Regions from separate parts of the Pseudomonas hormoni genome, predicted to be linked through region 1. Evidence: predicted binding sites of a transcription regulator. Region 1 holds the regulator's gene; each other region holds the start of a gene.
What was found. The regulator FliA, encoded in region 1, starts transcription of late flagellar genes. The targets are predictions, from matches to a motif close to CTAAAGTTTNNNNNNNNNNNGCCGNTAA.
Positions count from the first base shown of each region.

Region 2: a site for FliA is predicted at 3,363-3,390, ahead of motA (flagellar motor stator protein MotA). Genes of this name have one in related genera too.
Region 3: a site for FliA is predicted at 3,985-4,012, ahead of KJF94_RS16885 (methyl-accepting chemotaxis protein). Genes of this name have one in related genera too.

Region 1 covers NZ_CP075566.1:1,022,940-1,032,455, forward strand. The annotation lists gene fliR (flagellar biosynthetic protein FliR) at 1-295, shown strand, start outside; gene flhB (flagellar biosynthesis protein FlhB) at 298-1,437, shown strand; gene flhA (flagellar biosynthesis protein FlhA) at 1,690-3,819, shown strand; gene flhF (flagellar biosynthesis GTPase FlhF) at 3,831-5,159, shown strand; gene fleN (flagellar synthesis regulator FleN) at 5,276-6,106, shown strand; gene fliA (RNA polymerase sigma factor FliA) at 6,103-6,843, shown strand; gene KJF94_RS04750 (chemotaxis response regulator CheY) at 7,011-7,382, shown strand; gene KJF94_RS04755 (protein phosphatase CheZ) at 7,405-8,193, shown strand; gene KJF94_RS04760 (chemotaxis protein CheA) at 8,240-9,516, shown strand, end outside.
Region 2 covers NZ_CP075566.1:6,290,707-6,300,222, forward strand. The annotation lists gene asd (archaetidylserine decarboxylase) at 20-880, opposite strand; gene KJF94_RS29180 (rhodanese-like domain-containing protein) at 899-1,714, opposite strand; gene KJF94_RS29185 (HDOD domain-containing protein) at 1,754-3,292, opposite strand; gene motA (flagellar motor stator protein MotA) at 3,459-4,310, shown strand; gene motB (flagellar motor protein MotB) at 4,314-5,339, shown strand; gene KJF94_RS29200 (hypothetical protein) at 6,246-6,515, shown strand; gene rsgA (small ribosomal subunit biogenesis GTPase RsgA) at 6,567-7,598, opposite strand; gene orn (oligoribonuclease) at 7,706-8,248, shown strand; gene KJF94_RS29215 (trimeric intracellular cation channel family protein) at 8,476-9,087, shown strand; gene queG (tRNA epoxyqueuosine(34) reductase QueG) at 9,069-9,516, opposite strand, start outside.
Region 3 covers NZ_CP075566.1:3,601,251-3,610,766, forward strand. The annotation lists gene KJF94_RS16870 (LysR family transcriptional regulator) at 1-317, shown strand, start outside; gene KJF94_RS30600 (methyl-accepting chemotaxis protein) at 449-1,270, opposite strand; partial or broken gene KJF94_RS30605 (cache domain-containing protein) at 1,307-2,131, opposite strand; gene KJF94_RS16880 (Na+/H+ antiporter family protein) at 2,347-3,663, opposite strand; gene KJF94_RS16885 (methyl-accepting chemotaxis protein) at 4,053-6,200, shown strand; gene KJF94_RS16890 (sensor histidine kinase) at 6,357-7,670, opposite strand; gene KJF94_RS16895 (response regulator transcription factor) at 7,667-8,335, opposite strand; gene KJF94_RS16900 (PepSY domain-containing protein) at 8,339-8,644, opposite strand; gene KJF94_RS16905 (PepSY domain-containing protein) at 8,644-8,952, opposite strand; gene KJF94_RS16910 (patatin-like phospholipase family protein) at 9,259-9,516, shown strand, end outside.

The sequences.
Region 1 (9,516 bases):
CAGTGCGATGCTGATCAACCACTTCTGGGAACTGGCCAACAAGCTGGGTTGGGTGCTGGGCGCGGCGATGCTCCTGGTCATGCCGGCGATCACGGCGTTGTTGGTGGTTAACATCGCCTTCGGCGTGATGACGCGGGCGGCGCCGCAGTTGAACATTTTTTCCATCGGTTTCCCCCTGACCCTGGTGCTGGGTCTGGTGATTTTCTGGGTCGGTCTCGGCGACATTCTCAATCAGTATCAGCCCTTGGCCACCGAGGCCCTGCAGCTGTTACGTGACATGGCGCAGGCGCGCTAGCCATGGCCGAGAGCGAGAGCGGTCAGGACAAAACAGAAGACCCCACGGAGAAGCGCAAAAAAGACTCCAGGGACAAGGGCGAGATCGCCCGCTCCAAAGAGCTCAATACCCTGGCAACCATGATGGCGGGTGCCGGGGGATTGTTGATCTATGGCGGCGGTCTGGCTGTGGATCTGCTGGAAATCATGCGTCTGAACTTCTCCCTGCCGCGGGATGTGTTGCTTGATCCGGGGCAAATGGGTCAGTACCTGATGCATTCGGGAAAGATCGCCCTTCTGGCAGTGCAGCCGATATTGCTGTTGCTTCTGCTGGCGGCGTTTCTGGGGCCGATTTCCCTGGGTGGCTGGTTGTTTGCCGGCAAGAGCCTGGCGCCCAAATTCAGCCGGATGAACCCGGCGGCGGGGCTCAAGCGGATGTTCTCCAGCACGGCTTTGATCGAACTGCTCAAGGCGCTGGCTAAATTTCTGCTGATTTTGTTTGTTGCATTGTCCGTCCTGCGCGCGGACATCGACGACTTGTTGCGCATTGCCCATGAGCCGTTGGAGCAGGCGATCATCCACAGCGTTCAGCTGGTGGGCTGGAGCACATTGTGGATGGCGTGCGGGCTGATTCTGATCGCGGCAGTGGATGTCCCGGTGCAGCTTTACCAGAGCCATAAAAAACTGCTGATGACCAAGCAGGAAGTGCGCGACGAGCACAAGGATCAGGAGGGGAAACCAGAGGTCAAGCAGCGGATTCGCCAGTTGCAGCGCGAAATGTCCCAGCGGCGGATGATGGCAGCGATTCCCGAGGCCGACGTGGTCATTACCAACCCGACTCACTACGCCGTGGCCCTCAAGTACGATGCGGAAAAAGGTGGTGCTCCGGTGCTGCTGGCCAAGGGTAGCGACTTCGTGGCCTTGAAAATCCGCGAAATCGCCGTGGCCAATGAAGTGTTGCTGCTGGAGTCGCCAGCCCTGGCGCGTTCGATCTACTACTCCACGGAGCTGGAGCAGGAAATTCCGGGCGGGCTGTACCTTGCCGTCGCCCAGGTGCTGGCCTATGTCTACCAGATCCGCCAGCACCGAGCCGGCAAGGGCAAGCGTCCCGAGCCGCTCAAGGATGATTTGCCGATTCCACCGGATTTGCGGCGCGATTCCTGATTTTTGTGCTAGCCGTACCGACGCCTTCGCGGGCAAGCCTTGCTCCTACAGGTCACGTCGTCCGCGAGTTGCGCATGACACGATCTTGTAGGAGCAAGGCTTGCCCGCGAAGGCGTCAGCGCAAACAACACAAATCCCCTCGATAAACCCCTCTGTTCCAAACCCCTGCAAAAGTTGGAAGGCTTCTTGCAGTAGCCGCTCTGCGTCTGCTTCGGGCGTCAAAAGTTTGCTTTAAAGGAACGGGGAATACCGGTGGATCGCTCTCAGTTTATCAACAGTGCCCGCACAAACGTCGCCGACCTGAGTCGGGGCAATCTGGGTGTGCCGTTGTTGCTGCTGGTCATGCTGGCCATGATGATGCTGCCGGTGCCGCCGTTCCTGCTGGACGTGTTCTTCACATTCAACATTGCGCTGTCGATTGTCGTGTTGCTGGTCTGCGTCTACGCCCTTCGGCCGCTGGATTTCGCGGTGTTCCCGACCATTCTGCTGGTGGCAACGCTGTTGCGACTGGCGCTGAACGTGGCCTCCACACGAGTGGTGATGCTCCACGGTCAGGACGGCCATGCCGCCGCCGGTAAGGTGATCCAGGCGTTCGGTGAGGTGGTGATCGGTGGTAACTACGTGGTCGGTATCGTGGTCTTCGCGATTTTGATGATCATCAACTTCGTCGTGGTGACCAAGGGTGCCGGGCGGATTTCCGAGGTGAGCGCGCGTTTCACCCTCGATGCGATGCCCGGTAAACAAATGGCGATCGACGCCGACTTGAACGCCGGTCTGATCGATCAGAACCAGGCCAAAATGCGCCGGATGGAAGTGGCCCAGGAGGCCGAGTTTTACGGTTCCATGGACGGTGCCAGCAAATTCGTACGCGGTGACGCCATCGCCGGTTTGCTGATTCTGTTCATCAACCTGATCGGCGGCATGGCGGTCGGTATTTTCCAGCACGGCATGACCTTCGGCGATGCTGGCAAGGTTTACGCGCTGTTGACCATCGGTGACGGTTTGGTGGCGCAATTGCCATCACTGTTGTTATCGACAGCCGCCGCGATCATGGTGACCCGTGCTTCCGGTTCGGAAGACATGGGCAAACAGATCAATCGCCAGATGTTCGCCTCGCCCAAGGCGCTGGCCGTGGCGGCGGGTTTGATGGCGGTCATGGGCCTGGTGCCCGGCATGCCACACTTCTCCTTTCTGAGCATGGCGGCCCTTGCGGCCGGCGGCGCGTACCTGTTCTGGAAGAAGCAGAACATCGTCAAGGTTCAGGCCTTGCAAGAGGTCAAGCGTCAGCAGGAGCTGCTGCCATCGCCGGCTCGCGCTCAGGAAACCAAGGAGCTTGGCTGGGACGATGTGACGCCGATCGACATGATTGGCCTGGAAGTCGGATATCGCCTGATTCCGCTGGTGGATCGCAACCAGGGTGGTCAGTTGCTGGCGCGTATCAAAGGCGTGCGCAAGAAGCTGTCCCAGGACCTGGGTTTCCTGATGCCGACTGTGCATATCCGTGACAACCTCGACCTCGCGCCAAGTGCCTATCGCCTGACCCTGATGGGGGTAATCCTGGCCGAAGCGGAGATTTATCCGGATCGGGAACTGGCGATCAACCCGGGTCAGGTCTACGGTTCGCTCAACGGCATCACCGCCAAAGATCCGGCTTTCGGGCTGGAAGCGGTCTGGATCGAAATCAGCCAGCGTGCGCAGGCGCAATCCCTCGGTTATACCGTGGTCGATGCCAGTACAGTGGTGGCAACCCACTTGAACCAGATTTTGTACAAGCACTCCAGTGAGCTGATCGGCCACGAAGAAGTACAGCAACTCATGCAGTTGCTGGCCAAAAGCTCGCCTAAACTGGCCGAGGAGCTGGTGCCGGGCGTGGTGTCGTTGTCGCAGCTGCTCAAGGTGCTCCAGGCGTTGCTGGCCGAGCAGGTGCCCGTACGGGACATTCGCAGCATCGCCGAGGCGATCGCGAACAATGCGGCCAAGAGTCAAGATACTGCCGCGCTGGTGGCCGCCGTACGCGTCGGCGTATCCCGTGCAATCGTCCAAAGCATTGTGGGGACTGAGTCGGAGCTGCCAGTTATCACTCTTGAGCCAAGGTTGGAACAAATATTGCTCAATAGTCTTCAGAAGGCAGGACAAGGCTCGGAAGAGGGCGTTCTGCTGGAGCCAAGCATGGCTGAAAAACTGCAACGCTCGTTGATCGAAGCGGCGCAGCGTCAGGAAATGCAAGGTCAACCGGTGATTCTGCTGGTGGCCGGTCCGGTTCGCGCGATGCTGTCGCGATTTGGCCGACTGGCAGTCCCGGGTTTGCATGTGTTGGCTTACCAGGAAATCCCTGACAACAAGCAAGTGACCATCGTTGCGACAGTAGGGCCCAACGGCTGAGGTAGTGGTTTATGCAAGTTAAGCGTTTTTTCGCCGCCGATATGCGTCAGGCCATGAAACTGGTTCGTGATGAGCTGGGCGCTGATGCCGCCATCATTGGCAACCGCCGGATCGCCGGTGGTGTCGAGCTGACGGCTGCCCTCGATTACAAACTGTCGGCGCTGGCCCCGCGTGTTCCGAACATGGAACTCGAGGACGAGCTGCGCAAGACCCAGTCGCGGATCGTGACCGCCCAGGCCGAACTGAGCCTGCGTAGCGAGGGCGAGAGCGACAAGTCCACCAATCGCCAGTTGTTCGCCGGTCTGCCACTCACCGCCGCCGAACCGCTGATCGAACCGACTTACACTGAACCCCGTCGTGCTGCGCCGGCCCCTGCGCCAGCCTCCGGCGGTGTCGACCCGCGGGCTTTCGATTCGATGCGTTTCGAACTCAACAGCCTGCGCGAACTGATGGAAGTACAACTCGGCTCCCTGGCCTGGAACCAGCTGCAAGGCAGTCGTCCGGCCCAGGCCAACCTTTGGCGTCGCCTGCAACGCATCGGCCTGTCCGGCCCGTTGTCCCGCGATCTGCTGGAAATGATTACCGACATTGAAGAGCCCCGTCAGGCCTGGCGCATGTTGCTGGCGCACCTGGCGCGGATGATCGCCACACCGGAAGTCGAGCCACTGGAAGAGGGCGGCGTGATTGCCATGGTCGGCCCTGCCGGCATGGGCAAGACCACCACGCTGGCCAAGCTCGCGGCCCGTTACGTGCTCAAGTACGGCGCGCAGAACATCGCGCTGGTGAGCATGGACAGCTACCGCATCGGCGCTCAGGAACAACTCAAGACCCTGGGCCGGATCCTCAACGTGTCGGTCACCCACGTCGACCCGGGCCAGTCCCTGGTGCAGGCGCTGGACCCATTGCTGCGCAAGCGTGTGGTGCTGATCGATACCGCGGGTCTTCAGGCCAGCGATCCGGCACTGCGTATGCAGCTCGAAAGCCTGGCCGGTCGAGGCATCAAATCAAAAAATTATCTGGTTCTGGCAACCACCAGCCAGAAACAGGTTCTAACCGCCGCTTATCACAGTTACAAGCGCTGCGGGCTCGCTGGCTGCATCCTGACTAAACTGGATGAAACGGCAAGCCTGGGCGAGGTGCTGAGCCTGGCAATCAGTCATGAGTTGCCGGTGGCTTACCTGACCGATGGGCCGCGGATTCCGGATGATTTGCATCTGCCGCGTCGTCATCAGTTGGTCAGCCGTGCCGTCAGCGTGCAAATGCAGGAAGAACCCAGCGAAGAAGCCATGGCTGACATGTTCGCTGATATTTACCACAGCCCGACCAAGCAGGTTGGCTGAGGTATTAATGAACAGTTTTTGTACCTACATCGATGGTCTGCCATGCATTGTTCCGTTTGTGAACGCGCAGCCAGTAATGTGGCCTCCGTCTATGCAAGACAAGGTAAAGAAATAACATGGGCAGCATGCATCCCGTACAGGTGATCGCGGTGACCGGCGGCAAAGGTGGCGTCGGGAAGACTAACGTGTCAGTGAACTTGTCCCTGGCTCTAGCTGAGCTAGGCCGGCGCGTCATGCTGCTGGACGCCGATCTGGGTCTGGCGAACGTCGACGTCCTGCTGGGACTGACACCCAAACGCACCCTGGCCGACGTCATCGAAGGCCGCTGTGAGCTGCGCGACGTGTTGTTGCAGGGGCCAGGCGGCATCCGCATCGTCCCGGCCGCGTCCGGCACTCAGAGCATGGTGCATCTGAGCCCGGCACAACACGCCGGCCTGATCCAGGCGTTCAGCGATATCGGCGACAACCTCGACGTCCTGGTGATCGACACCGCTGCGGGCATCGGTGACTCGGTAGTCAGTTTCGTTCGCGCCGCGCAGGAAGTCTTGCTGGTGGTTTGCGACGAACCGACCTCGATCACCGACGCCTACGCACTGATCAAACTGCTGAACCGCGACTACGGCATGAACCGTTTCCGCGTCCTGGCCAACATGGCCCAGAGCCCGCAGGAAGGTCGCAACCTGTTTGCCAAGTTGACCAAGGTCACGGATCGCTTCCTCGACGTCGCCTTACAATACGTCGGTGCGGTGCCGTACGACGAAAGCGTGCGCAAGGCCGTTCAGAAGCAGCGCGCGGTCTATGAAGCTTTCCCGCGTTCCAAGTGCTCCCTGGCCTTCAAGGCCATCGCACAAAAGGTCGATACCTGGCCGCTGCCTGCCAACCCGCGTGGGCACCTGGAGTTTTTCGTCGAGCGCCTCGTGCAACAAACGGCAGGACCCGTGCTATGACAGCCAGCGGTTACAACCTATACAAGAAATCGGCACGTGACGCGCAGTACGAGCTGATCGAGCGTTACGCGCCACTGGTCAAACGCATTGCCTACCACTTGCTGGCGCGACTGCCAGCCAGTGTCCAGGTCGAAGACCTGATCCAGGCCGGCATGATCGGCCTGCTTGAAGTATCGACCAAATACGACGCCAGCAAAGGCGCGAGTTTCGAGACGTACGCGGGCATTCGAATCCGCGGCGCGATGCTCGATGAAGTCCGCAAGGGGGACTGGGCGCCACGTTCGGTCCACCGCAATACCCGCATGGTCAGCGACGCAATTCGCTCGATTGAAGCTAAAACCGGCCGTGACGCTAAAGATCACGAAGTTGCGGCCGAACTCCAATTGAGTCTCGATGATTACTACGGGATTTTGAACGACACCCTGGGCAGCCGGTTATTCAGTTTCGACGATCTGTTGCAGGACGGCGAACACGAAGGGCTGCACGAGGATGGCGCGAGCGCTCATCTCGAGCCGTCACGCGATCTGGAAGATGAACGCTTCCAGGCGGCGCTGGCGGACGCGATTGCCAATTTGCCGGAGCGTGAGCGACTGGTGTTGGCGCTGTACTACGACGAAGAGTTGAATCTCAAGGAAATCGGTGAGGTCCTGGGGGTCAGCGAATCTCGAGTCAGCCAGTTACACAGCCAGTGCGCGGCCCGTTTGCGGGGGCGTTTGGGGGAGTGGCGAGCGCGCTGAAGGCAGTGTGGGGACACTGCGAACGTGGCTGGTGTGGTGTTGAACTGCGCCGGTCTCGATCTGTTGTGCTCCAGACAGTCATTGAGTGCTTTGCCGGATTGATTGAAATGGCGCGTCCAGGTGCTGGGCGCGTTTAAGACTGCTTGGAGGTCGAATTGGACAAGAACATGAAAATCCTCATCGTTGATGACTTCTCAACGATGCGGCGGATCATAAAAAACCTGTTGCGTGACCTTGGGTTCACCAACACGGTCGAGGCTGACGATGGCGTTACTGCCATTCCGGTTCTCAACAGCGGAAGCATCGACTTTCTGGTAACGGACTGGAACATGCCTGGCATGACCGGTATCGATCTGCTGCGTCACGTGCGCGCCGATGAAAAGCTCAAGCACCTGCCGGTGCTGATGGTAACCGCTGAAGCCAAGCGCGAGCAGATCATCGAAGCGGCCCAGGCCGGTGTTAACGGCTATGTGGTCAAACCCTTCACGGCCCAGGCGTTGAAAGAAAAAATCGAGAAGATTTTCGAACGCATCGGTTGAGAAACTGCGCCACGGGGGAGCTATGGACCACAACGAATCTTCACAGGGCGATTTTGAGTCGACCCTGAAAAAACACGCGGTCGAACTGGTCGAAAGCCTTGAAAAAGGCAAGTTCGGCGACGCTGTGCAATTGATCCATGAGCTCAATCAGACCCGTGACCGCGGCCTGTATCAGGAAGTGGGCAAGCTCACTCGCGAGCTGCATAGCGCGATCGTCAATTTCCAGATTGACCCGCACATGCCGCAAGCCGAGGAAGTGTCCCAGATCACAGATGCCACCGAGCGTCTGGGCTACGTTGTCAAGCTGACAGAGGCCGCAGCCAACCGCACCATGGACCTGGTCGAAAACTCTACGCCGTTGGTCAATAGCCTGAGCGATGAAGCCCAGGCGCTGAGCACGGACTGGGGACGGTTCATGCGTCGCGAAGTCGGGGCTGAAGAGTTTCGCGAGCTGGCACGGCGTGTCGACGGTTTCCTGACACGCAGCAGCGCGGACAACCGCGCGGTGTCGAGCAACCTCAACGACATTCTGCTCGCTCAGGATTATCAGGACCTCACAGGTCAAGTGATCAAGCGTGTGACCCAATTGGTCACCGAAGTTGAAAGCAACCTGCTCAAGCTCGTGCTTATGGCCAGTCAGGTGGACCGCTTTGCGGGCATCGAACATGACCGTGAAGCGATGCTTGCTGAAAAAGATCCGCAAAAACATCTCTCTCAGGGTGAAGGTCCGCAGATTCATGCCGATAAAAGAGAAGACGTTGTGTCCGGTCAGGACGATGTGGACGATTTGCTATCCAGCCTAGGGTTTTAGAATTTTAGGTATTTTAGGTTTTTAGACCTGTAGGAGCACACCCTTAATGAGCTTCGGCGCCGATGAAGAGATCCTTCAGGATTTCCTGGTTGAGGCCGGCGAGATTCTAGAGCAACTGTCCGAACAGCTGGTCGAGCTTGAAAGCCGACCGGATGATGCGGACTTGCTCAATGCAATTTTTCGCGGTTTTCACACTGTAAAAGGGGGCGCCGGCTTCCTCCAGCTCAACGAGCTGGTGGAGTGCTGTCACATCGCCGAGAACGTGTTCGACATCCTGCGCAAGGGTGAACGTCGCGTCGACTCGGAATTGATGGACGTGGTTCTCGAAGCGCTGGACGCGGTGAACAGCATGTTCAGCGAAGTCCGCGAACGCAGCCCGATCACGGCTGCCACGCCTGAATTGCTTGCGGCCCTGGCCCGTCTGGCCGAGCCGCAAACCGCCGATGAAGCCGCACCTGTGGCTGAAGTGGTGGAAGCACCGGCTGCCGAAGCCGAATCAGGCGACATCACCGATAACGAATTCGAACAACTGCTGGACTCGCTGAACGCCGTCAAGGCTCAGGCCGAGGCGCCTGTGGTTGCTCCGCTGCCTGCCGGCGATGCCGCGGCCAGCGACGAAATCACCGATGCAGAATTCGAGTCGTTGCTCGATCAATTGCACGGCAAAGGTCAGTTCGCCGTCGACGCGGTGGCAGCACCTGCTGCACCCGCCGCACCGGCTGCCCCGAAAGCGGCAGGCGACAGTTCCGACATTACCGACGACGAATTCGAAGCACTGCTCGATCAGCTGCACGGCAAGGGCAACTTTGCGGTGGACGCGCTGGAATCGGCCATTGCTTCGGCCCCGGTCGCCGCTGCACCTGCCGCTAAAGCGGCCGGCAGCGATCTGATCTCGGATCACGAGTTCGAATCGCTGCTCGACGAATTGCACGGTAAAGGCAAGTTCACTGAAGTCGGCACCGGTTCCGCCGCTTCTTCGGTAGCGGCACCTGTCGCCAAAGCCCCGGCACCAGTGGCCAAAGCGCCCGAGCCAAAAGCCGAAGCGCCGAAGCCTGCTGCCGCCGCTGCACCGGCGCCAGCCCGTGCACCGGCTGCACCACCGGCGGAAAAACCGGCCAGCGAAGCCGAGACCACCGTGCGGGTCGATACCGCGCGTCTCGACGAAATCATGAACATGGTTGGCGAGCTGGTACTGGTGCGTAACCGCCTGGTTCGCCTGGGGGCCAACAGCGCCGATGAGGCCATGTCCAAGGCCGTGTCGAACCTCGACGTGGTCACGGCTGACTTGCAAACCGCGGTCATGAAGACCCGGATGCAACCGAT
Region 2 (9,516 bases), 1.2 Mb from region 1:
TGGGGTTCGGATCAGGGGATCAGGCTTTTGGCAGGCCCATGCCCTGGCCCATCTGCACCGGCGAACCGGCCGCCAGTTCTTCAGCCCACTGCACTTGATCAGGGCCGAACAGCACAACAGCCGTCGAACCCAGCTTGAAACGACCCAGTTCCGCACCTTTTTCCAGGTGGATCGGCGCACGAGCCGCTTCGTCGTAGCGGAAGGTTTTCAGTTCGCGCTTCGGTGGGGTCACCAAACCAGCCCAGACGGTTTCGATCGATGCGACGATCATCGCGCCCACCAGCACCACGGCCATCGGCCCGCGCTCGGTGTCGAAAATGCACGCCACACGCTCGTTGCGGGCAAACAATTCCGGAACGTTTTCAGCGGTGGTCTGGTTGACCGAGAAAATCCGCCCCGGAATGTAGACCATCTCGCGCAATGTGCCGGCCAGCGGCATGTGCACGCGGTGGTAATCCTTCGGTGACAGGTAAATGGTCGCGAAATCACCGCCCATGAACGGCGCTGCGTTGGCAGCGTCACCGCCCAGCAACTCCAGCACGCTGAAGCTGTGGCCCTTGGCCTGGAACACGCGACCGTGTTCGATCGGGCCGAGCTGGCTGACCGCGCCGTCGGCCGGGCTGAGGATCGCGCCCGGGGTTTCGTCCAGCGGACGAGCGCCGTCTTTCAACGCGCGGGTGAAGAACGCGTTGAAGTGCTCATAGGCGGTCAGGTCTTCGACCAGGGCCTGGGACATGTCCACTTGATAACGCTTGGCGAACCACGCGGTGAACGCATTCTTGAACCAGCGCACACGGCATTCGGCGATGCAGCCGGCCAGTCGCGAGAGCAAGTGGTGGGGCAGCAGGTATTGGCTGAGGATAAACAAACGCTTATTCATTAACTGTCCTTAAAAACCTTAAATCTCTACAGGCGTATCGGGATGGTTACCCCATTCGCCCCAGGAGCCGGCGTAGCCTTTGACCCGCGGATAACCGAGGGACTTGGCCACCAGATAGGTGAAGCCAGAACGGTGGTGAGTCTGGCAGTGGGTAATCACTTCTTTGTCTTTGCTGATCCCGAGTTTTTCCAGGATCTGCGGCATGTCCTTGCGGATGCGCAGGTTGCGCGCCCGGTCCATGCCCGCGGTCCATTCGAAATTGACCGCGCCGGGAATGTGTCCGCCCTTGGCCGCGAGGACTTTCTCGCCGGAGTACTCCAGCGGCCCGCGCGCGTCCCAGATCGCCAGGTCGGCGGCGCCGAGACGGCTTTGCAGGTATTCGCGGGTGGCGGTGGGTTCGTCGTGCAGGGTCAGCGCAACCGGGCCGCCGACCGTGGGCGGGATCTGGATCGACATGGGCGAGCCTTCTGCCAGCCAGGCCGTCAGGCCGCCGTCGACATAGTGGTACTTGCTGTGGCCGATGACGTCCAGCAGCCAGATAAAACGCCCGGCCCAACCGCCGCCTTCGTCGTCATACACGACGTAGACCGCATCGGGATTGTGGCCCAGCTCACCGAACAACGCTTCGAGTGCCGCGTGCGGCGGCATCAAGCCTGGCGCAGGCGGCTGGCCGAGTTGCGTACGTTTCGGATCGACAAAACGCGCTCCGGGAATATGCCCTTCGGCATAGCGGGCGCTGCTGGTCAGGTCCACCAGAATCAGATCGCGGGCGTCGAGGCGAGGGAGCAAGTCGCTCGGTTCGATCACCAGCGGCAAGCCAGAGAAGTCAGACATGTGAGGTCTCCAGAGCACAAAGGGAAGGATTGTAGCGGGTCATTGGCCGCGATGGCTAAAGCTGTGCAGGGCTTTCTCGATGCACTGCGCGGTTTTGCCAAAGGCCTGCACGGTGATTTCAGAAAACGGCCCGCCGCCCTGATCCGCCACCACGATCATGATCACGCGGCCGTTGCTGACCAGCGAGCGCAACAGCAGGTGTTCGCCACCGAACTGCGAACGCAGGCCGGCCGGCAGCAGCGCCGAAAACTGCGCGTTGTTGACCGGTGTCAGGCGCACTTGGGCCTGTTGCGAAAGCAGGCGTTGCAGCACGGTGCTTTGGCTGACCACGAAATTCAGGCCGGCGGTTTCTTTCGGCAACCCGGCGATCTGGTGCACGCGCAGGTTGGCGTGCGTGCGGTCGGCCATCAGGATCATCACTCGACGCATGCCGCACGCGACCAGCGCGTCACGGGCCGAGTTGGTCAAGTGCATGGCATTGGTGAAACGACTCGGTTCTACCAGCAGCTCGGCGCATTGTGTGCGCCACTTGGCCAGGTCCTCGGCGGTCGGCGCCGGGGCGGGCAGCAGACCGGCGTGAACGCGATTCATGCCCCACGGCCAGAGCAGCGCAACGGCCGGGTGCCAAAGGTCTGGCATACCGTGTTGACGCGCACTGTTGGCGGCCTGCTGGTGCAATTGCTGCTGCACCTCGTCCATCGGCATTTGCAGGTAAAGGCTGGTCAGGTATTGCCAGCGTTCGCTGTGCGGACTGTCCCAGGCCTGTTGCGCCGACAGTGCCAGACCGTTGGCCAGCAACACGGTATTGGCCGGTTGATTGAGCCAGCGGCGAAGGGTCGGATCGTCATCAAGACGGTTCTGTTGGCGCAACGGATGATCGCTGTCGCGCGCAATGCGCAGGACTTTCACCAGTTCCCGCTGCTCGTTGAGCAACAGCTTGTAACCCTGTTGCACCCAGATCGGCAGGTGCCAGATCTCCACCAGCGCCTGAGCGATTTCCAGCAGGCGAACGCCGAATAATTGTTTCTCGACTTTGCGCGCCGACTCGCCTTTATGGATGACCCGCAGCTCCCATTCTTCGAGCAACTGCGGATGGGTCAACGCCATGGGCCACAGCGGTGAAAGAAACAGCAGGCTGCCCCAGTGGATGTCTTGCCATAGCCGCGCCAGGCGGGCGGCGAAAAAGCCGTTGGCTTGTTGGGTCGCGTGCTGGCTGATCAACTGCAGCTGACGCAGGGCCACGGGAATTTGCGATTCCGGTTCCGCGGGCAGCCGGGCGAGCAGTTCTTCGGTGCGCTTCAAACCGAGGCGATTGATCGCCACCTCAAGGTTTTCCGCAGGCTCGGTCATGCTGCCGTGGGTGTGCCGGTTGGCTTCGCGGATCACACTCAAGGCCAGGGCGGGGCTCTCTTGCATCTGCTCGGCGATATCGCGCAGCGAGCTGCGGTTGTCGCGGATAGCCTTGCAAACCAAGTCATGGCTGGCCTGCGGAACCGGCAGGCGCACACCATCGAGAAGCTTGACCCAGCCTTCGAGTGTGGTCGGTTTTGGAGTTGGGACGTTCGTTTCGTTAGCCATGTCTGGACGCGACCATCGTCTGCATTACCTATGCCTGGAGCGGGCCAAATTGGCTTTTCGCCTGAACTGGCTATAGTCTGGCGCAGTTTTGCCGATAAGTAGAAGAAGAGATTTTTTAACTTCCGAATATGACCTTGAACCCGACTCAGTAAGTGCTCTCCTACCTATGGCTAAAATAATCGGCATCATCGTCGTATTCGCGAGCGTGCTCGGCGGATACGTGCTCTCCCACGGCAAAATTGCCGCCCTGATTCAACCTTTCGAGGTGATGATCATCGGTGGTGCGGCCCTTGGCGCATTCCTCCAGGCCAACCCCGGTTACATGACCATGCACGTGCTCAAGAAGTCCTTGAGCATGTTCGGGTCGCGGTTCAATCACGGCTACTATCTTGAAGTATTGGGGCTGATCTACGAGATCCTCAACAAGAGTCGCCGCGAAGGCATGATGGCCATCGAAGGCGACATCGAAGATGCCGCCGCGAGCCCCATCTTCGCCAAGTACCCGTCGGTGCTCAAGGACGAGCGCATGACCGCGTTCATCTGCGATTACCTGCGCATCATGTCCTCCGGCAACATGGCTCCCCATGAGCTGGAAGGCCTGTTCGACATGGAACTCTACAATCTCAAGGAAGACCTGGAGCACCCATCCCACGCGGTGAACGGCATCGCCGACGCCATGCCAGGTTTCGGTATCGTCGCGGCGGTATTGGGTATTGTGGTGACCATGGCGTCCCTGGGCGAAGGCGACCAGAAATCCATCGGTCTGCACGTCGGTGCGGCACTGGTCGGTACCTTCTTCGGTATTCTCGCCGCGTACGGTTTCTTCGGTCCGCTGGCCCACTCCCTGGCCCACGATGCCAAGGAAGAACTTAACGTCTACGAAGCCATCAAGGCCTCGCTGGTGGCTTCGGCTTCCGGCATGCCGCCATCGCTGGCGGTGGAGTTCGGGCGCAAGGTTCTGTACCCGGCGCACCGTCCTAGCTTCGCTGAGCTGGAACAAGCGGTTCGCGGTCGCTAAGTCATGGAAAATAACCAGCCGATAATCATCAAGCGCGTCAAGCGCATCGCCGGCGGGCATCACGGGGGCGCCTGGAAAATCGCCTTCGCCGACTTCGCGACGGCGATGATGGCGTTCTTCCTGGTGCTGTGGCTGCTGTCCACCGCGACACCGGAACAGAAGATCGCCATCGCCGGTTACTTCAAGGACCCGGTCGGCTTTTCCGAAAGCGGCACGCCGTACATCATCGATCTGGGCGGCACGCCGACCCTGGCGCCGGAGAACACCCTCAACCCTGAAGTGAAATCCCAGCCGCAGCCGGACAAGGTGACCATCGACGCCGAACAGGTCGAAGGCATGGCTGAGATGGTGGAGAAGGAACGCCTCGAACTGCTGCTGCAAGAACTGCAGAACAAGGTCGAAGAGAACCCGCAGCTGAAGAAATTCAAGGACCAGATTCTGTTCGAAATCACGCCGGACGGCCTGCGCATCCAGATCGTTGACGCCGAAAACCGCCCGATGTTCGACTCCGGCAGTGCGCGTCTGAAGCCGTATTTCGAAGACATCCTGCTGGCCATGGCCGACACCATCAAAGCGGTGCCGAACAAGATCAGCATCAGCGGCCACACCGATGCCAAGCCGTACTCGGGCACCGGCGATTTCGGTAACTGGGAGCTCTCGGCCAACCGGGCCAACGCCGCACGTCGTGCGTTGGTGGCGGGCAGTTATCCGGATCAGCAAGTCGCTCGCGTCGTCGGTTATGCCTCGTCGGCGTTGTTCGATCGCGAGAACCCGCTCAACCCGGTCAACCGCCGAATCGACATTATCGTGCTGACCAAGAAAGCCCAGCGTGCCATCGAAGGCTCGCAAGGCGCGGAGCCGACGCCAGAGGCGACGCAAGGGCAGGGCGGCCCGGGTGAAGTGCCGGCCACGCCAGCCGACCCGAACGCATTGCCGGCCGATAAAGAACCGCTGCCGGCCCATGAACTTCGCGAGCGTTTGAACCTGTTCGATGACCCGGCGCCGAAACCGGGTGGACCAGCGAAGTAGTGAGCCACAAAAAAGCCGACAGTGATGTCGGCTTTTTTGCGGCACTGCTTTGGAAGCTACTTCATTTTCAGCTGGGCACGGTCCCTGTGGGAGCTGGCTTGCCTGCGATGGGGACCTCATGGCTGGCGTGATTTTGTGGTGGTGTACATATCCGTTGCTGCGGTTACGGCGGCTAATGGTTTCGCCCTTACGGCGAGTCACTTGGAGAAGCGCCAAGTAACCAAGCGCTTTTGCCCCTTTCGTTCGGAGCCTCGCCTAGGCTCGGCATGCCCTCCTTCCGGTCCTGCTCCGTGGGCCCGCCGCCATCGGCCATCCATGGCCGGGGGCGGCTAACCCGGCATCCCTGCCGGGTTGCCCACTGCGCAGAACCTCCACTCGGCGTGAGGGGGCGACTACCGCCAATGCAACCGAGGCGGCCTACCGGCCGGCCTGTCATTTGAAGCGTTCGCGTTCCCCTGTGGGAGCTGGCTTGCCAGCGATGGTCGTCAACGATGACGCGTGCTGCCTGAATGAACGCGGCGCACTTAAGTCCATCGCCGCAAGAATGAATTTGCATCTGCCTGATCACGGTAAAAACCAAGGAATGAGGGCATGTCCGAGAAAGGTGTAGGAAGTCTCCGAGACGTATAAACCATGTTTTTCTTCGCTTAAGGCTCGCCTATAGTTTGTCCGTCGCCGATGAATCGGTGATGGACCTTAGCCGGTCGTTTGAGAGGAATGCACGAGCGCCCGTATAATCGCGGTGCTATTTGCTGCCTGACATATCTGTCTATGGTGGCTGTGCGTGGGACATCTTCGGGTGTGCCGGGTTCCTCTGACCGGTCGGCTAACCCACGTACAGCTGCCACTCCATTCGATTAGCCGCGAAAAGGGTGGGAGTTTCATCTTTCAGAAGGAATTCATGCCATGTCCAGATACCACCCGCTCCAAGGCAACTTCAGCGTCGGCCCGACGCTATACATCGACACCGAAGCCCGCGCTTCCGATCTTCTTGAAACCGCCGTCCATCGACTCAAAGCCGCACGTAATCTGCTCAACAGCGTCACCTGCCTGTGCATCAAAAACGCCGAAGGACACGACCTGGAGCATTTCGCCAACGCTGCGCACATGTTGATTCAGGACGGCTGTGACGCCTTGGATGTGCTGGGCTGGAAGCTGGAAAAAGCTGTACGTTGAAAACGAGAAAGCCGCGATATTCGCGGCTTTTTTGTGTCTGCGGGAAGCAGTTTAGTAGCTGCTCTCCGGCAAACTGGCGATGATCGAGCGGTAGCTGTTCATCCGTTGCTGCTGCACGCGGCCTTCTTCCAGTGCCTTGAGCAATGCACAACCCGGTTCGCGGTCGTGCTTGCAGTCACGGAAGCGGCAGGTGCCGATCAAGTCGTTGAACTCGATGAAACCGGCTTCGACGTCGGCGCGGCTGACGTGTCCCAGGCCGAATTCGCGGATACCCGGGGAGTCGATCAACTCACCGCCACCGGGGAAGTGGAACAGCCGCGCGGTCGTCGTGGTGTGAGTGCCCTGGCCGGACAACTCGGACAGCGGGCCGACACGGGTTTCGACTTCCGGCAGCAGGCTGTTGACCAGCGACGACTTGCCGACGCCGGACTGGCCGACGAACACGCTGATGCGCCCGTCCAGTTGTTCTTGAAGTTGCTCCATGCCATTGCCGTGGTGCGCCGACACTTCCAGTACCGGATAACCCAGCGTGCGGTAAACCGCGAGCAGGGCATTCAGCGCCGGGGCGTTCTGCTCGTCGATCAGGTCGAATTTGTTGAGCAGCAGCAGCGGCCGAATGCCGGCGTGCTCCGCCGCGACCAGATAACGGTCGATCAGGTTGGCGTGAGGCTCGGGCAGCGGCGCGAAGACGATGACGATCATGTCGACGTTGGCGGCTACAGGCTTGAGCTGGCCACGGCTGTCCGGACGGCAGAGTTCGGTTTTTCGCGGCAGTTGCGCCACGATCACACCGATACCCTGGTTGCCGGCACGCCAGACCACCTGATCGCCGGTCACCAGCGCCGGCAGGTTGGCGCGCAAGTGACAACGGAACACTTCACCGGCCAGTTCGCCCTCGAGGGCTTCGACTTCGACCTGCACACCGAAGTGCGCGATCACCAGGCCCGTCTGTTCCGGACCCAGGTCGCCACCCTCAAGTGCCTCGACAGCCGAGGACTCGCGTTTGGCGGCGCGGGCAGCGCGTTCGCCCTGAATCTTTTCGATGCGCCAGTTTTGACGACGATTGAGTTGGCGTTTGGCCATGGGTGTTCCGTATCAAGAATGCAGCGATTAAGTAAAACGGCCGCGAGTTTAGCACGCCCGGCCACCTCCCTAGGCTAAACTGCGCAGCATTGCCTAGGAGCCGACACATGCAAAACCCGCAGAATCTGATCTGGATCGACCTGGAAATGACCGGTCTGAACCCTGATACCGACGTCATCATCGAGATGGCCACCATCGTCACCGACAGTGACCTGAACACCTTGGCCGAAGGGCCGGTGATCGCGATCCATCACAGCGATGAAATTCTCGCCGGCATGGACGAGTGGAACACCCGTCAACACGGCGGCTCGGGCCTGACTCAGCGCGTGCGCGACAGCCGCATCAGCATGGCCGAAGCGGAAGCCGAGACCATTGCCTTCCTGGAGAAGTGGGTGCCAAAGGGCAAGTCGCCGATCTGTGGCAACAGCATCTGCCAGGACCGTCGCTTCCTTTATACGCACATGAAATCCCTGGAAAGCTTCTTCCACTACCGCAACCTCGACGTCTCGACCCTGAAAGAACTGGCCGCGCGCTGGGCGCCGGACGTACGCGACAGCTTCAAAAAGGGCAGCACCCACCTGGCCCTGGACGACATCCGCGAATCCATCGCCGAGTTGCAGCATTACCGCAAGCATTTCATCAAGTTCTGATGCTGCCGGCCCCTTGTGGCGAGGGAGCTTGCTCCCGCTCGGCTGCGAAGCAGCCGCAACCCAGCCGATGCGGTACATCTGAACGAGCAAGGTGTCTGGTTTTGGGGCCGCTTCGCGACCCAGCGGGAGCAAGTTCCCTCGCCACAGGTCTCGGTGTCTGCTCTTGCCCTCTTTTGGTGCCGGGACTAAATGGCTAGACTGCGCGCCTTCCTGCAAGGACCGCCACCATGTTGCTGATGCTTTACCTGATCGCCATTACCGCCGAAGCCATGACCGGCGCCCTGTCCGCCGGTCGTCGTGGCATGGACTGGTTTGGCGTGGTGCTGATCGCCTGCATCACTGCGTTGGGCGGCGGTTCGGTGCGCGACGTGCTCCTCGGCCATTACCCGCTGACGTGGGTGAAACACCCGGAATACCTGGTGCTGACATCGATTGCAGCCATGTTCACGGTCTTCGCTGCACGCTGGATGCGTCACTTGCGCTCACTGTTTCTGGTACTCGACGCCGTGGGTCTGGTGGCGTTTACCCTGATCGGCTGCATGACCGCCCTGGAAATGGGTCATGGCATGTTGGTGGCCTCGGTCAGCGGCGTGATTACCGGCGTATTCGGCGGCATCCTGCGCGACATCTTCTGCAACGACATCCCGCTGATCTTCCGCCGCGAGCTCTACGCCAGCGTGTCGTTCGCGGCGGCGTGGTGCTACATGCTGTGTCTATATCTGAACGTGCCGGGAGAACAGGCGATTCTGATCACCCTGTTCGGCGGCTTCCTGTTGCGGTTACTGGCGATCCGTTTCCACTGGGAAATGCCCAAGTTCGTTTATAACGACGAAGCCTGACGTTCGGCGTGTTGCTTCAACGCCCATTCCACATGCTCGCGGACCAGTTCCGACGGATAATCGCGCCGCGCCTTCAACGCTTCCAGCACCGGAATGCTCGACGGCGCATTCCCCAGGCCCACCGCCAGATTGCGCAACCAGCGCTCGTAACCCGCGCGCCGTAACGGCGAGCCTTCAGTGCTGCTGAGGAATTTGTCCTCGTCCCACATGAACAGCTCCGCCAATTCGGCGTTGTCCAGGTTGTGCCTTGGCTTGAAGTCGCTTTCACCGGACGGGCGGGCGAAGCGGTTCCACGGGCAGACGATCTGGCAGTCATCGCAGCCGAAGACCCGATTGCCGATCAATGGCCGCAAGTCTTCGGGAATCGCGCTTTTCAGTTCGATGGTCAGGTAAGAGATGCAGCGTCGGGCATCCAGCACATAAGGACCG
Region 3 (9,516 bases), 2.6 Mb from region 1:
TTTTCCGCAAGGATCAGCAGGACTGGACGCCCTGGTCGGTGAAGGGACCGATTACCGGCAACCACGCCGACACACTCACCCAGGCCGCCGAACAAGGCCTGGGGCTGGTGATGTTTCCGTCATGGCTGATTGGTGAAGCGGTGCGCAACGGCTCGCTGGTGCCGGTGCTGGGGGACTATCAGGTGTCCAACAGCCTTGAGCCGCAACAGATCGCCGTGCTCTGGCCCGGTAGCCGGCGGTTGTCGGTGAAGGTGCGGACGGTGATTGATTTCTATGTTGAATGCTTTGGGCCGGTGCCGTATTGGGACAGGCCGTAGAACCTGAATCGAACACCCTGCTTCTGTGGCGAGGGAGCTTGCTCCCGCTTGAGTGCGCAGCGCTCACAAATTCTTGGGGCCGCTGCGCAGCCCAGCGCGAGCAAGCTCGCTCGCCACAATGGCATCATCAATCAGATACGGAACTGTCCGACCAGACTGCCCAGTCGCTGACCCAGATCCGCCAGGCTGCGGGACGTCTGGGCGCCGAGCTGGGTTTCGTCGGCCACGTTGTCCACGGCCACCGCGATCTGATGCACGCTGCGGTTGATCTCTTCGGCCACGGCGGTCTGCTCTTCGGCGGCGCTGGCGATCTGCGCGTTCATCGAGTTGATGGTGCCGATCAGCTGGGCCATGGTGTCGAGGGACGCGCCCGCTTCGTTCGCCTGTGCGGACGTGCCGTCGCCGGCCTCGCTGGAACGGCGCATCGCTTCCACCGCCGATTGAGTACCGGCCTGCAAGCGATCGATCATGCCCTGGATTTCCTGGGTGCTGATTTGCGTGCGGCTGGCTAGTGCGCGGACTTCGTCGGCCACCACCGCAAAACCGCGCCCCGCTTCACCGGCGCGGGCCGCTTCGATCGCGGCGTTGAGCGCCAGCAGGTTGGTCTGCTCGGCAATCGAACGGATCACCCCGAGCACGCTGACAATCGACGACACGTCCTTTTGCAGGCTGTCGAGGGACACGCCGCTGCTGCGAATATCGTCCACCAACGCATGAATCTTCACGATGCTGCCGGCCACCACACGCTTGGCGGCCTGGCCTTCTTCGTCGGTCTGCTGCGCGGCAACGGCGGCGTTTTGCGCACTTTTGGCGACTTCCTGCGCGGCGGCCGACATTTCGTTGATCGCCGTGGCGACCTGATCGGTCTCGTGACGCTGACGCTCCATCGCCTGATCCGAGCGCTGAGCCTGATCGGACACCTGATTCACCAGCCCGGTCAGCTGTGACGTCATTTCGGTGATCTGGCGCACCAGGCCGTGGATCTTGTCGACAAAACGGTTGAACGAACCGGCGAGCTGGCCGAGCTCGTCCTGGCTGGTGATGGTCAGGCGTCGGGTCAGGTCGCCCTCGCCCGCCGCGATGTCATCGAGGTTGGCTTTCATCAGGTTCAGAGGACGCAAAATTGTGTTCGCCAGCAGCATCCCGGCGGCGGCGATCACCAACAGCACCACCACGGCGATGCCGATGATGCTCAGTAACACGCCTTCCATGCGCTCCTGAACCTTGGCCTCGACCACGGCCACCTGCGCTTCGATACCGTCGAGGTTGACCGAGGTGCCGACGGCCATGTCCCACTTCGGCAGGTATTCGGTGTAGCCGAGTTTCGGCACCAGTACCTTGGTATTGCCGGGCAGTGGCGAGCTGTATTGCAGGTAATGAGTGCCGTCCTTGGCGACTTTCACCAGGTCGCGGTTGACGTAGACGCCGTTCGGATCACGGTTGTCCTTGAAGCTTTGGCCCACGCCTTCGGGGCTGTTGGCCTTGAACAGGCGCACGGTGTTGGAGTCGTAGCCGAAGAAGTAACCTTCCTTGCCGTAGCTGATGCTCGACAGCAATTTGATCACCTGGGCCCGCGCCGCGTCGTCACCCGGGGCTGCGGCGTCGTAGAGCGGTTTGATCGTAGTCATCGCCACGGCCACGTAACTTTGCAGGGTGGCCTTGGCATCGCTGAGCAGGCGCTGGCGAGTCTCCTCGACTTCCTTGCGGGCCTGTTCCTGCAGAACGAACAACGTGGTCAGGCTGATGACCAGCGCAAAGAGCAACACCGGGAGGACGGCAAGGGACAGGACTTTAGCCTTCAGGCTCATGCGCATGACGGTTCACTCATTTTGATTTTTATTGGCGTGGTTAAAGGCTTTAACGGCACGCCGGATCAAAAGTTGAGTGCGGTCCCTGTGGGAGCGGGTTTGTGTGGCGAGCGAGCTTGCTCGCGCTGGGCTGCGTAGCGGCCCCTTTTGTGAGTGCTGCGCACTCAAGCGGGAGCAAGCTCCCTCGCCACAAAAGCTCGCTCCCACAGGTTTTGAGGGGTTTACAGAACCATTGCGGCCACCCAGCCGAACGCCAGCAGCGGCAGGTTGTAATGCAGGAAGGTCGGCACCACGGTGTCCCAGATGTGGTGATGCTGGCCGTCGATGTTCAGGCCGGAGGTCGGGCCCAGCGTCGAGTCCGACGCCGGCGAACCGGCATCGCCCAACGCACCGGCGGTGCCGACGATGCACACGATGGCGATCGGGCTGAAACCCAGTTGCACGCACAGCGGCACAAAAATCGCCGCCAGAATCGGTACCGTGGAAAACGACGAACCGATGCCCATGGTCACCAGCAGGCCGACCAGCAACATCAACAGCGCGCCGATGCCCTTGCTGTGACCGATCCACGACGCCGACGCTTCAACCAGCGTCTGCACCTGGCCGGTGGCCTTCATCACTTCGGCAAACCCCGAGGCGGCGATCATGATGAAGCCGATCATCGCCATCATCTTCATGCCTTCGGTGAACAGGTCGTCGGTATCCCGCCACTTGACGATGCCCGACACCGAAAAGATCAGGAAGCCTGCCAGTGCACCGATAATCATCGAATCCAGCAACAGCTGAATGATAAACGCCGCCGAAATGGCCACACCCGCGACCATCAGGCTCAACGGGTTGTACTGCACCGCGACCTGCTCGACCTGCTCGATCTTTTCCAGGTCGTAGACACGTTTCTTGCGATAGCTGATAAACGCTGCCGCCAGCCCCACGACCATGCCCAGCGCCGGAATCCCCATGGCACGGGTAACGTTGATGCCGCTGATGTCCACGCCGCTGCGGGCCACGTTGGCCAGCAGGATTTCATTCAGGAAGATGTTGCCGAAACCCACCGGCAGGAACATGTACGGCGTGATCAGGCCGAAGGTCATGACGCAGGCGATCAACCGGCGATCCAGTTGAAGTTTGGTCAGCACATACAACAGCGGCGGCACCAGCAACGGAATAAACGCGATATGTATCGGCAGAATATTCTGTGAAGCGATGGCCACCACCCACAGCAAACCGATCAGCAGCCACTTGACCGAACCGCCACCGTTGGCGTGCTGGCGGTCAACCATGGCCAGGGCCTTGTCCGCCAGCGCATGGGCCAGGCCGGACTTGGCAATCGCCACCGCGAAGGCGCCGAGCAAGGCATAGGACAACGCCACCGTGGCCCCGCCGCCGAGGCCGCTGTTGAACGCTTTCAGGGTGGCGTCGATGCCCAGGCCACCGGTCAGGCCGCCCACCAGCGCGCCGATAATCAGCGCGATCACAACGTGCACGCGGGACAGGCTGAGCACCAGCATGACGCCGACCGCGGCAATTACAGCATTAATCATCGTTACCTCAAGGCAAGCGAAATGAGCCCGGCCGGCAGTCTGCACAGAGACGCCAGCGGGATAAGGAATGGGTTTTATTAGAGGGCGCGCACTGTGCCGCAGAGTGGGGCCGGTGTCAAAGCGACTGGCCAGTAAATGATGGGCAACTGCCGGTGCCCCCCTGTGGCGAGGGAGCTTGCTCCCGCTGGGTTGCGAAGCGACCCCGGCATTTATCCAGGCAAACCGCATTGGCAGGATTCACGACTGCTTCGCAGCCGAGCGGGAGCAAGCTCCCTCGCCACAGGTAAACACTCACACCACAAAAGCTTTGGTGGCTGCATAAAGAAAGCCGAATCGCAGCCGTTACAGTGCAAAGTCTCAGATATTTATCGAATAAGGACGTCTCCATGTCGCTCAGACAACTTTCCATTCAATGGAAAATCACCCTGCTGGCCGGGCTTTGCCTGGCGGGTATCGTGACCTTGCTGGTAGGTCTTTCGCTGTATCGCATGGAGCACAGCTCCGAGCTGGTGAAAGCCTCGAGCATGGAGATGCTCACGGAAGCCGCCCAGGCCCGAATCGAGTCCCAGGGCGAAAACCAGGCGCTGGGGATTCGCCAGCAGTTCATGGACGCCTATCAATATGGCCACGGCTTTTCACGTCAGGTGCTGTTCCTGCGTGATCAGGCCGAAAAGCGCTTTCTCGATGCCTTCGATCTGCGCGAAGACCTGACCCGCCAGGTCAAGTCGGCGCTGCAAGCCAACCCGGAGTTGCTCGGTTTGTCCCTGGTGTTCGAGCCCAATGGGCTGGACGGCAAGGACGAACTGTTCGCCGGCCAGGCGGAACTGGGCAGTAACGACAAGGGCCGTTTCGCGCTGTACTGGTCGCAACCGACGCCGGGCAAGGTGACGTCGATGGCACTGCCGGAAACCGACATGGCCGACACCAGCACCGGCCCCAGCGGCGAACCGGCCAACGCCTGGTTCACCTGCCCGCGCACTTCGCTCAAACCTTGCGTGATCGAACCTTACTTCTATGTGATCGACGGCCAGAACGTGCTGATGACCAGCATCGTGTTCCCGCTGATGGTCAACGGCAAAGTCATCGCTTCGCTGTCGGTGGACATTAACCTCAACAGCCTGCAAGCGGTCAGTCAGGGCGCGAGCAAAAAGCTCTATGACGGCCAGACCAACGTCAGCATCATCAGCCCGGCCGGTTTGCTCGCCGGCTACAGCCCGGACGCCAGCAAACTCAGCCAGCGCCTGGATGCGGTAGACAAAACCAGCGGCGCCGAGCTGATCCGCATGCTCGCCACCAGCAGCAAAACCACAAGCCTGCACAGCAACCAGCAGTTGAAAGTGCTGTCGCCGTTCCAGCCGATCCCCGGTGGCAAGTCGTGGGGCGTGCTGCTCGACGTGCCGGAAAAAGTCCTGATCGGTCCGGCCGAAGCGCTGAAGAAACAACTCGATGACAGCAACACCGCCGGCACTTTGGTTGAACTCGGCCTCGGTGTGCTGGCAGCGTTGATCGGCCTGTTGCTGGTGTGGCTGATGGCACGCAGCGTGACCAGACCGATCCTTGGCGTGGCACACATGCTCGAAGACATCGCCAGCGGTGAAGGCGACCTGACCCGGCGTCTGGCTTACGACAAAAAGGATGAGCTGGGCCAGTTGGCTGGCTGGTTCAACCGTTTCCTCGACAAGCTGCAACCGATCATCGCCGAAGTGAAACGCTCGGTGCAGGACGCCCGCAGCACGGCGGACCAGTCCTCCGCCATCGCCACGCAAACCAGCGCCGGCATGGAGCAGCAATATCGCCAGGTCGATCAGGTGGCCACCGCCTCCCACGAAATGAGCGCCACCGCCCAGGACGTCGCCCGCAGCGCTGCGCAAGCGGCACAGGCTGCAAGGGACGCGGATCAGGCCACTCGCCGCGGACTGACGGTGATCGACCAGACCACCCACAGCATCGACAACCTCGCCGCCGACATGAGCGCGGCCATGGTGCAGGTCGAAGGGTTGGCAGCAAACAGCGAGAAGATCGGCTCGGTGCTGGAAGTGATTCGCGCCATCGCCGAACAGACCAACCTGCTGGCCCTCAACGCCGCCATCGAAGCCGCCCGTGCCGGTGAAGCCGGCCGTGGTTTTGCTGTGGTGGCCGACGAGGTGCGCAACCTCGCGCGGCGTACGCAGGAGTCGGTTGAAGAAACCCGTCTGGTGATCGAGCAATTGCAGAGCGGCACCCAGGATGTGGTGGGGTCGATGAACAACAGCCATCGTCAGGCTCAGGGCAGCGTCGAGCAGGTCAGTCAGGCGGTCACGGCGTTGCGGCAGATTGGCGATGCGGTGACGGTGATCAGCGACATGAACCTGCAGATTGCCAGCGCGGCGGAAGAACAAAGCGCCGTGGCGGAAGAGATCAACAACAACGTGGCGACGATTCGGGACGTGACGGAGTCGTTGTCGGGGCAGGCGAATGAGTCGGCGCGGGTGAGTCAGTCGCTCAATAGCCTGGCGAATCAGCAGCAGAGTTTGATGGATCAGTTCCGCGTTTGACGCCAATCCAATGTGGGAGCGAGCCGGTGTGGCGAGGGAGCTTGCTCCCGCTCGGCTGCGAAGCAGTCGCAAAACTTTTAGGGCCGCTTCGCGACCCAGCGGGAGCAAGCTCCCTCGCCACACAAGCCCAATCCCACAGGATTACTCGGTTGCGTGTCAGTGTTTGGGGAGTTCGATGACAACGCTCAACCCGCCCCACTCACTCTCCTGCAACCGCAACACCCCACCCCACGTGTCGACGATGTCGCGCACAATTCCCAGCCCCAACCCATGCCCATCCGTTTGTTCATCCAGCCGCGCCCCCCGGCTGAACACCTGATCGCGCTGGTCCTCGGGAATCCCCGGCCCATCATCTTCAACCCTCAACTGAAATCCTTCAGCCGTCTCGACCACGCCCAACCGCACCTCGGCATCCGCCCATTTGCAGGCGTTGTCGAGCAGGTTGCCCAGCAGTTCCAGCAAGTCTTCGCGATCCCACGGCAACTGCAAACCGGCCGGTGCGCGATAGCTCAGTTCAAGGTGTTCGCCGTGGATCATGTTCAACGTGGCGAGCAATCCCGGCAGTTCCGCATCGCAATCAAACAGCGCCCCCGGCAGCGCATCGCCGGACAGTCGTGCGCGATTGAGTTCGCGGTTGAGTCGCTGCTGAACCTGTTCCAGTTGTGCCTTCAGGATCTTGCGCAGCTCGGGATGGGCATCGAGTTTTTCGCTGGACGCCAGGCTCAATAACACCGCCAGCGGGGTTTTCAAGGCGTGCCCGAGGTTGCCCAGCGCATTGCGCGAACGCTTGAGGCTGTCTTCGGTGTGCGCCAGCAAATGGTTGATCTGCGCCACCAGCGGTTCAAGCTCCACCGGCACCTGATCATCCAGTTGCGAACGCTGGCCCTGCTGTAACTGGGCAATCTGCTCGCGGGCCCTTTCCAGTGGGCGCAAGGCGCGGCGCACGGTGATCCGCTGCAACAGCAGAATCAGCAACAGCCCCGCCAACCCCAGACCCAGCCCCACTTGCTGCATGCGCTTGAAACTGTCGCGCACCGGGGTGTAGTCCTGGGCGACGCTGATGGAAATCGACTGGCCCAAACGGCGATAGTCCGAACGCAAGATCAGCAATTGCTGACCTTCCGGCCCCAGTTGCAGGTTGCTGTGCAGGCCGGGATGGTCGAGGCGCGGCAATTCCTGATCCCACAACGAACGCGAGCGCCAATGGCTGTCGGCAAAATCGATGCGGAAGTAATGTCCGGAAAACGGTCGTTGATAGGCCGGCGACAGGTGCCGCTCATCCAGCTGCAAGCCCTGCGGCCCACGCACCAACGCCACCAGCAAACTTTCGCTGTCGTTGCGCAAGCCCGCTTCGAGGTAGCGCTGCAAACCCATTTCGAACAGCCACAGGCTGGTTTGTGCCAGCACCAGGCCGACGATCACCATTACGCTGATCAGCCCCAGGCTCAAGCGGCGCTGGATCGACCTCACTGCGCTTGACCGCCAAACAGATAACCCTGGCCGCGACGGGTTTCGATCACGCTGCGCCCGAGTTTGCGGCGCAGGTGATTGACGTGGACTTCCAGCACGTTGGAATCACGCTCGGTTTCACCGTCGTAGAGATGTTCGGCCAGGTGGCTTTTGGAGAGGATCTGCTCGGGGTGCAACATGAAATAACGCAGCAGGCGGAATTCCGCGGCGGTGAGCTGAATGTCGGCGCCGTCGCGGGTCACGCATTGGCGACCTTCGTCCAGGTGCAAGCCCGCCGACTGCAGCGTCGGCTGATTGACCTTGCCGTGGGAGCGGCGCAACAGCGCCTGGATGCGCAAGTGCAGTTCTTCAGGATGGAAGGGTTTGGTCAGGTAATCATCGGCACCCGCCTTGAGGCCTTCGATCCGTTCGGCCCAGGAGCCGCGCGCCGTCAGGATCAGCACCGGCGTGGCGAGCCCGCCCGCGCGCCATTGCGCCAACACGTCGAGCCCCGGCAAACCCGGCAGCCCCAGGTCGAGGATGATCAGGTCATAGGGTTCGCTGCTGCCCTGATACACCGCGTCACGGCCATCGGCCAGCCAGTCCACGGCGTAACCCTGGCGGTTGAGGCCGGCGATCAGTTCGTCGGCCAGGGGTACGTGGTCTTCCACCAGCAGCAATCGCATCGGTCAATCTTCCTTGTCTTTCAGTAACTGGCCAGTGGTGGCGTCGACGTCCAGCTCACGGACCACGCCTTCGGTGGTCAGCAATTCGACTTCATAAATGTAGACGTCGTGTTTCTCTTCGAGCTCGGCTTCCAGCAGTTTCGACCCGGGATAGCGGTCCATTGCCTGCTTCAACAACTGCTCGAGCGGCAGGATCACGCCTTGCTGGCGCAGGCGCAGGGCTTCGTCCTGATCCAGGTCGCGGGCCATGACCACCGAGCAAAACGCCAGAAGCACCAGCGCCATGCGTGAAAATGAACACACCTTCATTACGTATCCTGATGATCCTTGAGAACCTGCCCGCTGACAGCGTCTAATTCCAGGTCCCACTCAATGCCTTGTGGGTCGCGCAGCTCCACCTGATAGATGTACTTGCCGTACTCTTCTTCCAGCTCGGTTACGGTGACTGTCGAGCCCGGGTGTTTGGCCAGTGCCGTGGCGTTGAGCTTCTCGAAAGACACAATGGTACCAGCGTCGCGCAGCCGCAGGGCTTCGTCGGGGCCCAGGTCACGGGCGTGGGCGAGGCTGGCAGTCATGGCGATGAGGGAGGCGGTGAACAGGGCAGTCAGGGTTTTCATGGGGTGTCTCCGTATTTTTTATGTGTTGCGTACGGCGGTCACCTTAGCGATTCGAACTTAATTGAAACTGAATTGCCATCATTGGTCATGACAACGCGCCATCAGCACCCGGCACAATGTGGGATCGGGCTTGTGTGGCGAGGGAGCTTGCTCCCGCTCGGCTGCGAAGCAGTCGCAAAACTTTCAGGGCCGCTTCGCGACCCAGCGGGAGCAAGCTCCCTCGCCACACAAGCCCACTCCCACAGTAGATTTGTGGCGTTGCCTGACCTGTCTATAATCCCCCGCTTGCCCGACATCGAGACCGGTATGACCGCCATCCACATCAAATTCCCTTCCCTGACCCTCAAGGCCGGCCCTCGTGCCTTCGCGCGCATCCGCGAACACGGTTTGAACGCCGCCGATGTCGGCACGCTACCGGGCGCCGCTGGCGGGCCCAAGGCGTTGGGAATTCAAGGTCTGGACCTGGCGCTGTTCGGTGAATGGCTGCCTGCCGCGCCACGCGAGCGTTCACTGATCGGCGCATCGGTCGGCTCCTGGCGCTTTGCCAGTGCTTGTCTGCCGGAT